Regions from separate parts of the Bradyrhizobium sp. USDA 4451 genome, predicted to be linked through region 2. Evidence: predicted binding sites of a transcription regulator. Region 2 holds the regulator's gene; each other region holds the start of a gene.

Evidence for each region. Region 2 encodes PhoB, which activates phosphate uptake and scavenging genes when phosphate is short. Its sites were predicted from a motif close to TGTCATNNANCTGTCAT; they were not measured.
Region 1: ACVMB0_RS02075 (inorganic phosphate transporter) is a predicted target of PhoB. The motif match lies at 1,548-1,564, and genes of this name have one in related genera.
Region 3: ACVMB0_RS32660 (UDP-2,3-diacylglucosamine diphosphatase) is a predicted target of PhoB. The motif match lies at 1,408-1,424, and genes of this name have one in related genera.

The regions. Positions count from the first base shown of each region.
Region 1 covers NZ_JBTRCH010000001.1:483,150-486,424, reverse strand. The annotation lists gene ACVMB0_RS02085 (hypothetical protein) at 1-844, shown strand, start outside; gene ACVMB0_RS02080 (DUF5413 family protein) at 1,043-1,477, shown strand; gene ACVMB0_RS02075 (inorganic phosphate transporter) at 1,627-3,249, shown strand.
Region 2 covers NZ_JBTRCH010000001.1:2,607,349-2,610,623, reverse strand. The annotation lists gene ACVMB0_RS12055 (GcrA family cell cycle regulator) at 383-895, shown strand; gene phoB (phosphate regulon transcriptional regulator PhoB) at 1,173-1,883, opposite strand; gene phoU (phosphate signaling complex protein PhoU) at 2,012-2,728, opposite strand; gene pstB (phosphate ABC transporter ATP-binding protein PstB) at 2,749-3,275, opposite strand, start outside.
Region 3 covers NZ_JBTRCH010000001.1:6,957,848-6,961,122, reverse strand. The annotation lists gene ACVMB0_RS32670 (Lrp/AsnC ligand binding domain-containing protein) at 1-76, opposite strand, end outside; gene thiD (bifunctional hydroxymethylpyrimidine kinase/phosphomethylpyrimidine kinase) at 280-1,077, shown strand; gene ACVMB0_RS32660 (UDP-2,3-diacylglucosamine diphosphatase) at 1,448-2,260, shown strand; gene ACVMB0_RS32655 (glycosyltransferase family 4 protein) at 2,257-3,275, shown strand, end outside.

The DNA of each region.
Region 1 (3,275 bases), 2.1 Mb from region 2:
CTACACGCCGCAGCCGCCGGGGGCGCCGCCGCAGCGCTCGCGCGTCAGCAATGCCGAGCGCGAGCCGAAGAAGCCGCGCGTCGGCTCGATGTTCCCGTTCAAGACCGCGATCGTGATCGGCATCCTGCTGATCCTGGTCGGTACCGGCATCCTGATGCGGCAGCAGCTCACCACTCTGGCCAGCAGCCTGTTCACGTCCTCTTCTCCGGTCGAGGCGCCGAAGGATGCTTCGACGGCGCCCGCGAGCAAGAAGATCACCGACCGCGTCGGCCAGCCGTCGTCGTCGGGCGAGCCGGTCGCGCCAGTGGCGCAGCGCGTCGTGCTCTATGACGAGGACCCGTCGGATCCGAAGGGCAAGCAATATGTCGGCTCGGTGGTCTGGCGCACCGAGCAGGTCAAGGGCTCGGGCAACCAGAAGCCCGACATCGCCGTGCGCGCCGACATCGACATCCCCGATCGCAAGTTCAAGATGACGATGTCGTTCCGCCGCAACACCGATTCATCGCTGCCGGCGAGCCATACCGCGGAACTGACCTTCATCCTGCCGCAGGACTTCGCCAATGGCGGCGTCGGCAACGTGCCGGGCATCCTGATGAAGTCCAACGAGCAGGCGCGCGGCACGCCGCTGGCCGGCCTCGCGGTCAAGGTCACCGACGGCTTCTTCCTGGTCGGCCTCTCCAACGTCGACGCCGACCGCTCGCGCAATCTGCAGCTCCTGAAGGAGCGCTCCTGGTTCGACGTGCCGCTGGTCTACACCAACCAGCGCCGCGCCATCATCGCCATCGAAAAGGGCGCCCCCGGCGAGCGGGCGTTCAACGACGCGTTCGCGGCGTGGGGTGAGTAAAGCCCCTCGCCCTCACCTCGCTGCACGACGTCATCGCCCGGCTTCGTCCGGGCGCTTCCGTATCGCAGCGACATAGGCGGCGGATTGTTGCAGCGCATCGACGCGCCGACTCGCCAACATTTGCCGGGCGCATTCTATTTTCCCTAGAACCATCGCGTGGCTGCGTTACACTTGGCCGACGTCGGGCAAGGGCACGCCATGAAACGCTATCTGATCTTCGCAGCCATCGGGCCGTTCATCGGCGGCTTCCTGCTGCTGCTGATGACCACCTATCAGTCCGGCTACTGGACCGAGACCAATGGCGGCGAGGTGACGAAGCTGCTCGTCGTGTTCGTGAAGTCGCTGCAATACAACTATCTGTTCGGCATCGTGCCGTCGCTGATGTTTGGCGCGATCGACGACATCCTGATGCATGTGCGGCGGATCGCGCCGACGGTGCGGATGCTGCTGGTCGGCGCGGTGGCGTTCGTCGGCGCGGCGCTGACCTACGCCTCGCACGGCTCCGAGAGCGGCGCGGTGCAGTTCATCCTGTACGGGATGGTCGGCTTCATCCCGGGCGTGATCACGTCCTGGCTGGCGCACAAATATGCCGAAGAGCTGCATGCGCCGGCTGAGCCGGCATCGCAGCATTAGCGCCAGTTACAGCAATCCTATCAACGCATTAGGTGCTGGCCGCGCGCGGCTGTGCTATCCTTCACGTAACTGTCACATGGGCGTCATGTAAACGTAGTCCCAATGTCACATGGCCGCTTTTGTCCTCCCGCGGCTATGAGGGCATTTACATGAGCGATTTGGCGTTACCTGGTTCGATCGAGCCTGCGCGGCGTGGCGGGCCTGATCTCGAGAAGGGCTTTCATCCGCTTACCGGCATCATCTATCTGGGCGTTATCGGCGCCGCGCTGCTGTTCGTGGCCTACAGCATCTACGCCGATGTCGGGTCGACCGGCGCGGGCAAGACCTCCTATGCGGCGTTTCTGCTGCTGTTCGTTGCGCTGTTGATCTCGCTCGGCTTCGAATTCGTCAACGGCTTCCACGACACCGCCAACGCTGTCGCGACCGTGATCTACACGCGCTCGATGCCGGCTCACATCGCCGTGGTCTGGTCGGGCTTGTTCAATCTGATCGGCGTCCTGCTTTCCAGCGGCGCCGTCGCGTTCGGCATCGTCTCCCTGCTGCCGGTCGAATTGATCCTCCAGGTCGGCAGCAGCGCCGGCTTCGCCATGGTGTTCGCGCTGCTGATCGCCGCGATCATCTGGAACGTCGGCACCTGGTATTTCGGACTGCCCGCCTCGAGCTCGCACACCCTGATCGGATCGATCATGGGCGTGGGCATCGCGAACGCCCTGATGCACGGCAGGGAAGGGACGTCAGGCGTGGATTGGTCGCAGGCGGTCAATACCGGCAAGGCACTGCTGCTGTCGCCGCTGTTCGGATTCATGCTGGCCGCGATCCTGCTCTTTGGCCTTAAGAGCGTGCTGCTGCGCGCGACGCCAAAGCTGTTCGGCGAGCCGAAGGGCGATCAGCCGCCACCGTGGTGGATCCGCGGCATCCTGATCCTGACCTGCACTTTGGTCAGTTTCTTTCACGGATCGAACGACGGCCAAAAGGGCATGGGCCTCATCATGCTGATCCTGATCGGCGTGGTGCCGACGGCCTATGCGCTCAACCGCGCGATGCCTGCCAGCCAGATCGAGGCGTTCACCGCGAACTCGGCGGCGGCGAGCAAGGTGATCGAGGACAGAGGCGCCGATCGAAAGATCGCGGGCAATCCGCGTCCGGCGGTGACGAACTACATCACGCTCCGGCAGCTCACCGACGAGACCTATCCCTCCCTCGCCGTTCTGGTCAGCGAGATCCGCGACCAGGTCGTGCAGTACGGGTCGCTGGCGAAATTCCCGGCCGAGACCGTCGGCAACACGCGCAACGACATGTATCTGGTGTCGGAGGCGTTGCGCCTCCTGATGAAGAGCAGCGACCACGGGCTGAGCGATGCCGATGTCGCGACGCTCAATCGCTACAAGGGCTCGCTGGATTCCGCCACTAAATTCATTCCGTCCTGGGTGAAGATCGCGGTCGCCATCGCGCTCGGCCTCGGCACCATGGTCGGCTGGAAACGCATCGTCGTGACAGTCGGCGAGAAGATCGGCAAGACCCATCTGACCTACGCGCAGGGCGCCTGCGCCGAGATCACCGCGGCTGCGACCATCGCCGCGGCGGACGGCTACGGCCTGCCGGTGTCGACGACGCATGTGCTGTCGTCGGGCATCGCAGGCACCATGACCGCGAACGGCTCCGGCCTGCAATGGTCGACCATCCGCAACATCGCGATGGCCTGGGTGCTGACCTTGCCGGTCGCGATGCTGATCTCGGGCACGCTCTACTTCGTGTTCGCGCATTTATTCTAGCCGGAGCCGCAGACAACAGGGACGTC
Region 2 (3,275 bases):
ATGCTGCGGCGGGTCCGTGTCAATCGCCAGGAGCCGGTCCTTTTGCCGGGCTTCCTGCGCTGCCGAACGAGCGCAATCCGGAGCATTCCGGTGCGGTGGAAAAGCCTCACAGCAATGCTTAACTTTGTCGGAACATGTGGACGCACGGCCGCGGACTCTTGCGCCAGAGTCACGCCATATTGTAGCGTTTGGCCTGTCGGGTACGACATCTCGTGCGGCAGTACTGGACCCTCTAAGTAGCCTTTGTGTCTCGCGTAAACGTTCGGGCGCAACACCGCGCCCGGCGAGGGCTAAGGGATTCTGGCCGCAGGGATATTTGTCCAGATTTGGCTCGCAGCGCCGCTCCAATGACTGGCCGGCGCCATGCGAAAGGAAGAATGCGATGACGGTATTGACCTGGTCCGACGATCGCGTCGAGCAGCTGAAGAAGCTCTGGGAGTCTGGCCTTTCGGCCAGCCAGATCGCAGCGGAACTTGGCAATGTGACGCGAAACGCCGTGATCGGCAAAGTGCACCGGCTCGGCCTCTCCGGCCGCGCCAAGGCACCCTCCACGGCGGCGCCGCGGCAGCGCAAGGCGCGCCCCGCCCAGCACATGATGCGAGTGGCGCGCCCGGTCTCGCGCGGCAACACCGCGCTCGCGCACGCCTTCGAGGTCGAGATGGAGCCCGATCCGATCTCGTTCGACAACGTGGTGCCGATGAGCCAGCGGCTGTCGCTGCTCGAACTCAACGAGGCCACCTGTCACTGGCCGGTCGGCGATCCCTCGAGCCCGGAATTCTTCTTCTGCGGCGGCAAGGCGCTCGCCGGCCTGCCCTATTGCGCGCATCATTCCCGCGTCGCCTACCAGCCCGCCGCCGATCGCCGCCGGCCGTCGGCGAAGCCGCAGATCAAGTAGCCCTCGGGAAAACTACGGAAGACCTGAAAAACAAATCCCCGCACAAGCGGGGATTTTTTGTGAGCGAATGAACATCAAGGGCACATAGCCCAGGTCAAGCGCACTGCGCGACGTAAGGTGAGCACACGCGCCCCTCCCCACCCTCCCCCGCAAGGAGGGAGGGAGCCGGACAGTGTGCTCACCTCACGCGATAACGAGCCGCCGCTCGTGGCGCGATGGATTGCTTCGCTCCGCTCGCAATGACGATGACGATGACGGCTCTCGCCGGAAAGGCGACTTACGGCTGCGGCTCGGCTTTCGCGAAGCGGTCGTCGAGCGCGTAGCCGGCGCCGCGCACGGTGCGGATCGGATCCTGCTCGCGGCCCGGATTGAGCAGCTTGCGCAGGCGGCCGATATGGACGTCGACGGTGCGCTCATCGATGTAGATGTCGCGGCCCCAGACGCTGTCGAGCAGCTGCTCGCGGCTGAACACGCGGCCGGGATGCTCGAGGAAGAATTCGAGCAGCCGATACTCGGTCGGCCCGAGATCGATTGGGCGGCCGGAGCGCGCGACGCGGCGCTTCTCGCGGTCGAGCTCGATGTCGCCATAGGTCAGGACGGTGGCGAGCCGCTCCGGGCTCGCGCGGCGCAGCAGGCCCTTCACCCGCGCCAGGAGCTCCGGCACCGAGAACGGCTTGACGATGTAATCGTCGGCGCCGGTGGCCAGACCGCGCACCCGCTCGCTCTCCTCGCCGCGCGCGGTCAGCATGATGATCGGAAGCTGCTTGGTCTCGGGCCGCGCCCGCAGGCGGCGGCACAGCTCGATGCCGGACAGGCCCGGCAGCATCCAGTCGAGGACCACGAGGTCGGGAACGCGCTCCTTGAGGCGGGTATCGGCATCGTCGCCGCGCCCCACCGTTTCGACATCGTAGCCTTCCGCATCGAGGTTGTAGCGCAACAGCGTCGTTAGCGCTTCCTCGTCTTCGACTACCAGAATGCGTGCGCTCATCGGTCTAAGTTCTTTCTCTGTGGTGATCTGTTGCCCAGACGCAAACCGAAACGCTTAGCTTCTTGAGCATAATCCCCGCGGAAACGACTTGTCGAAGACAATCCGGTTCCGCGCGTGCGGATGATGTCCTAGTTACCCGGCACAGTGGTGGCAAAATTGGTCATGTCGCCCTTCGGGCGCTTGTCGGTGATCTGCTGGCCTTCGATCATGTAGAACACGGTCTCGGCGATGTTGGTGGCGTGATCGCCGATCCGCTCGATGTTCTTGGCGCAGAACATCAGATGGATGCAGAACGAGATGTTGCGGGGGTCTTCCATCATGTAGGTGAGCAGCTCGCGGAACAGCGAGGTGCAGATCGCGTCGACCTCCTCGTCGCCCTTCCAGACGTTCATCGCCGCCGGCAGATCGTGCGCGGCATAGGCGTCGAGCACCGACTTGACCTGCGACAGCACGAGGTCGGTCATGTGCTCCAGGCCGCGGATCAGCTTCAGCGGCTGGAAATCGCTCTCCAGCGCCGCGACGCGCTTGCCCATGTTCTTGGCCAGGTCGCCGATCCGCTCGAGGTCGGTGGCGACGCGCATCGCGCTGACGATCTCGCGCAGATCGATCGCCATCGGCTGGCGGCGCGCGATCGTCAGCACCGCGCGCTCTTCGATGACGCGCTGCAGATTGTCGATCTCGATGTCGGCGGCGACCACGCGCTTGCCGAGCGCGACGTCGCGCCGGATCAGCGCGTCGACCGACTCGGTGATCATCCGCTCGACGAGGCCGCCCATCTCGGCGACCAGGCGGGTCAACTCCTGCAGGTCGCTGTCGAATGCCTTGGCGGTGTGTTCAGAAGCCATCATCTGTCTCCTCAGCCCGGTCAGCCGAACCGGCCGGTGATGTAGTCCTGGGTGCGTCGATCGCTCGGCGAGGTGAAGATCTTGTTGGTGTCGTCGAACTCGATCAGCTCGCCGAGATACATGAAGGCGGTCTTGTCGGAGACGCGCGCCGCCTGCTGCATGTTGTGGGTGACGATCGCGATCGTGTAATCCTCGGAGAGTTCCTGGATCAGCTCCTCGACCTTGGCGGTGGAGATCGGATCGAGCGCCGAGCACGGCTCGTCGAACAGGATCACCTCGGGACGCACCGCCACGGTGCGCGCGATGCACAGCCGCTGCTGCTGGCCGCCGGACAGCGACAGGCCGGAGGCGTTCAGCTTGTCCTTGACCTCGTTCCACAGCGCGCCGCCGCGCAGCGCCTTCTCGACCCGGTCGTCCATCTCGGACTTCGAGATCTTCTCGTAGAGGCGGATGCCGAAGGCGATGTTCTCGTAGATCGTCATCGGGAACGGCGTCGGCTTCTGGAACACCATGCCGACCCGCGCGCGGAGCAGATTGAGGTCGAGCT
Region 3 (3,275 bases), 4.4 Mb from region 2:
CGGCTTCCGCCAGCGCGTTGGCGACGGTGTAGGACTGGCCGAGCTTGCATTTGATCTGGACGAAGAAAGGAACCATCAAAGTCGTCTCCGGGGATTTGGCCGACTATAGGCCAAAAACCGGCGGCCAAGGCAAGGGGACAAGAAGGGGCAACGCAACGGCAACTCAAGGCCAACGCGCGGTAAAGTCAGGCGAACTTGCTGCCGGTGCGCGGCCGGGCTAGGACAGGCCATGGTCCCAATTGTCACGATCTCATTCGTCTCGACCGCCGGTGTCGCACGATGACGCCGATCGCGCTCACCATTGCGGGCTCGGATTCCTCCGGCGGGGCGGGTATCCAGGCCGACCTCAAGAGCTTCGCGGCGCTCGGGGTCTATGGCGCCTCCGCGATCACGGCGCTGACCGCGCAGAACACCACCGGGGTCAGCGGCATCCATCCGGTGCCGGCGGCATTCGTCACCGCCCAGCTTGATGCGGTGTTCTCCGACCTCGATGTCGGTGCGGTCAAGATCGGCATGGTGGCGCAAGCCGAGACCATCGCTGCGATCGCCGAAGCGCTGACGCGCTGGGCGCCGCGCCACGTCGTGCTCGATCCGGTGATGGTCGCAACCTCAGGCGATCGGCTGCTGGCCGCCGAGGCGGTCGATGCGCTGAAGTCCATGCTGTTTCCACTGGCCTCGCTGATCACGCCGAACCTGCCGGAAGCGGCGGCGCTATTGAACGAGCCGGTCGCCTCGAGCGAAGCCGATGTCGAGCGGCAAGGCAAGCGATTGCTGGCGATGGGATGTCGCGCGGTGCTGGTCAAGGGTGGCCACGGACATGGTGCTGACAGCATCGACTATCTGATCGACGCTGAACGCAGCATCGCGCTGTGGGCGCCACGCATCGCGACAGCAAACACGCATGGCACCGGTTGCTCGCTGTCGTCGGCGATCGCGGCAGGACTCGCGAAGGGTGAGACGATGGAGACTGCCGTGCGTCATGCCAAGGCCTGGATCACGGACGCGATCGCCGCCGCCGATCGTTTTGCCGTCGGCCACGGCCATGGGCCGGTGCATCATTTTCACAATTACTACTGATTGCCTGCAGCCCGGATGAAGCGCAGCGCAATCCGGGAATGAACCCTCCGCGCGCGAAGGCCCCGATTACGTTCGTTTGCAACGGTGAAGCCCGTCATTGCGAGGAGCGTCAGCGACGAAGCAATCCATATCCCCGCTTGCGAGGCGATGGATTGCTTCGCTTCGCTCGCAATGACGGTGGACGAGAGCTCCCGTGCATTTCCGTAATGCCCGTTCCACACAGCGGCGACCGCCCGTGTCGCCAGATTGTCGCACGCCGCTGTTATCCGCATTGGAGGGGCGTAGTGCTGATTCTCGTTAACTGTTTGTGGGGCCTTGGGTCGCGGGGATCGTCATCGCCTTGTCACAGGAATCTGTTAGGTGCACAGGCATGGGAAGCGACTCCTTGAGTGAAGAAAGCCCCGAGCGGCGCTTTCGCACTTTGTTTATCTCCGATGTCCATCTCGGAGCCCGCGGTTCGCAAGCCGACCGTCTGCTGGACTTCCTCCGCTCTCACGATGCCGACACGATCTACCTCGTTGGTGATATCGTCGACGGCTGGGCGCTGAAGTCGAACTGGTACTGGCCGCAGACGCACAACGATTTCGTGCAGAAGATGCTGCGCAAGGCGCGCAAGGGCGCCAAGGTGATCTACGTCCCGGGCAACCACGACGAGTTCCTGCGCAAATATTACGGCACGCATTTCGGCGGCATCGATGTGGTGGAGAACACCGTCCACACCGGCGCCGACGGCAAGCGCTACCTCGTGATCCACGGCGACATCTTCGATCTCGTGGTGCAGAACGCGCGCTGGCTCGCCCATCTCGGCGACAAGGCCTACGACTTCGCGATCCAGATGAACCGCTTCGTCAACTTCTTCCGCAAGATGTTCGGCGTGCCCTATTGGTCGCTGTCGCAATGGGCCAAGCTGAAGGTCAAGAAGGCGGTGAACTATATCGGCGCGTTCGAGGCGACATTGGCGGGAGAGGCGCGGCGTCACGGCTGCGACGGCGTGATCTGCGGCCACATCCACTACGCGACGATTCATGACGAGCACGGCATCCGCTACATGAATTGCGGCGACTGGGTGGAGAGCTGCACCGCGCTCGCCGAGCATGAGGACGGCCATTTCGAGATCATCACCTGGACCGATCCGGTGCGCCGGATCGCGCCCGTTCCGCGAGTGACGGCACGCGCTGCATGACGCATATCCTGGTCGCGACCGATGCGTGGCATCCCCAAGTCAACGGGGTAGTCCGCACGCTGACCATGATGGCGCAGGCGGCGAAATCGCTCGGCGTCGAGGTGAGCTTCCTGACGCCGGACGAGTTCCGCACCTTCGCGATGCCGAGCTATCGCGATCTCCGGCTGGCGCTGCCGTACCGGGCCAAGGTCGCCAGCCTGATCGAGGCGGCCAGGCCCGACAGCATCCATATCGCGACCGAGGGCCCGATCGGGCTCTCGGTGCGCCGCTATTGCCGCAAGCACGGCCTGCCGTTCACGACCAGCTTCCATACCCGCTTTCCGGAATACGTGTCAGCACGCACGCCGGTCCCGGAGGCCTGGGTGTGGCGCGCGCTGCGCTGGTTCCACCGGCCGAGCCGGGCGGTGATGGCCGCGACCCCGGCACTGGCGGCCGAGCTGCGCCAGCGCGGCTTCCGCAACGTGGTGCTGTGGTCGCGCGGCGTGGATACCGGACTGTTCCATCCACGCGACGTCGATCTCTGCCTGCCGCAGCCGGTCTATCTCAGCGTCGGCCGGGTTGCGGTGGAGAAGAACCTCGAGGCGTTCCTCGATCTCGACCTGCCCGGCACCAAGGTCGTGGTCGGCGACGGCCCGGCGCGGGCGGCGCTGGAGCGGAAATATCCGGACGCCGTGTTCCTCGGCGCCCGCCATGGGGAAGAATTGGCTGAGATCTACGCCGCGGCCGATGTGTTCGTTTTCCCGAGCCGCACCGATACGTTCGGTTTGGTGCTGCTCGAGGCGCTGGCGAGCGGCCTGCCGGTTGCCGCTTTTCCGGTCACCGGTCCTCGCGACGTGATCGGCGCGGCGCCGGTCGGCGTGCTCGACGACGATCTGCACCACGCCTGCCTCGAGGCACTCAGCATTCCGCGCCAGGCCTGCGTCGATTTTGCCGCGCTCCACACCTGGCAGGCGTCGGCCCGGGTGTTCATCGATCGCTGCATGAATGTCCGCCCCGCGCCGCCGGACGGTGAGGG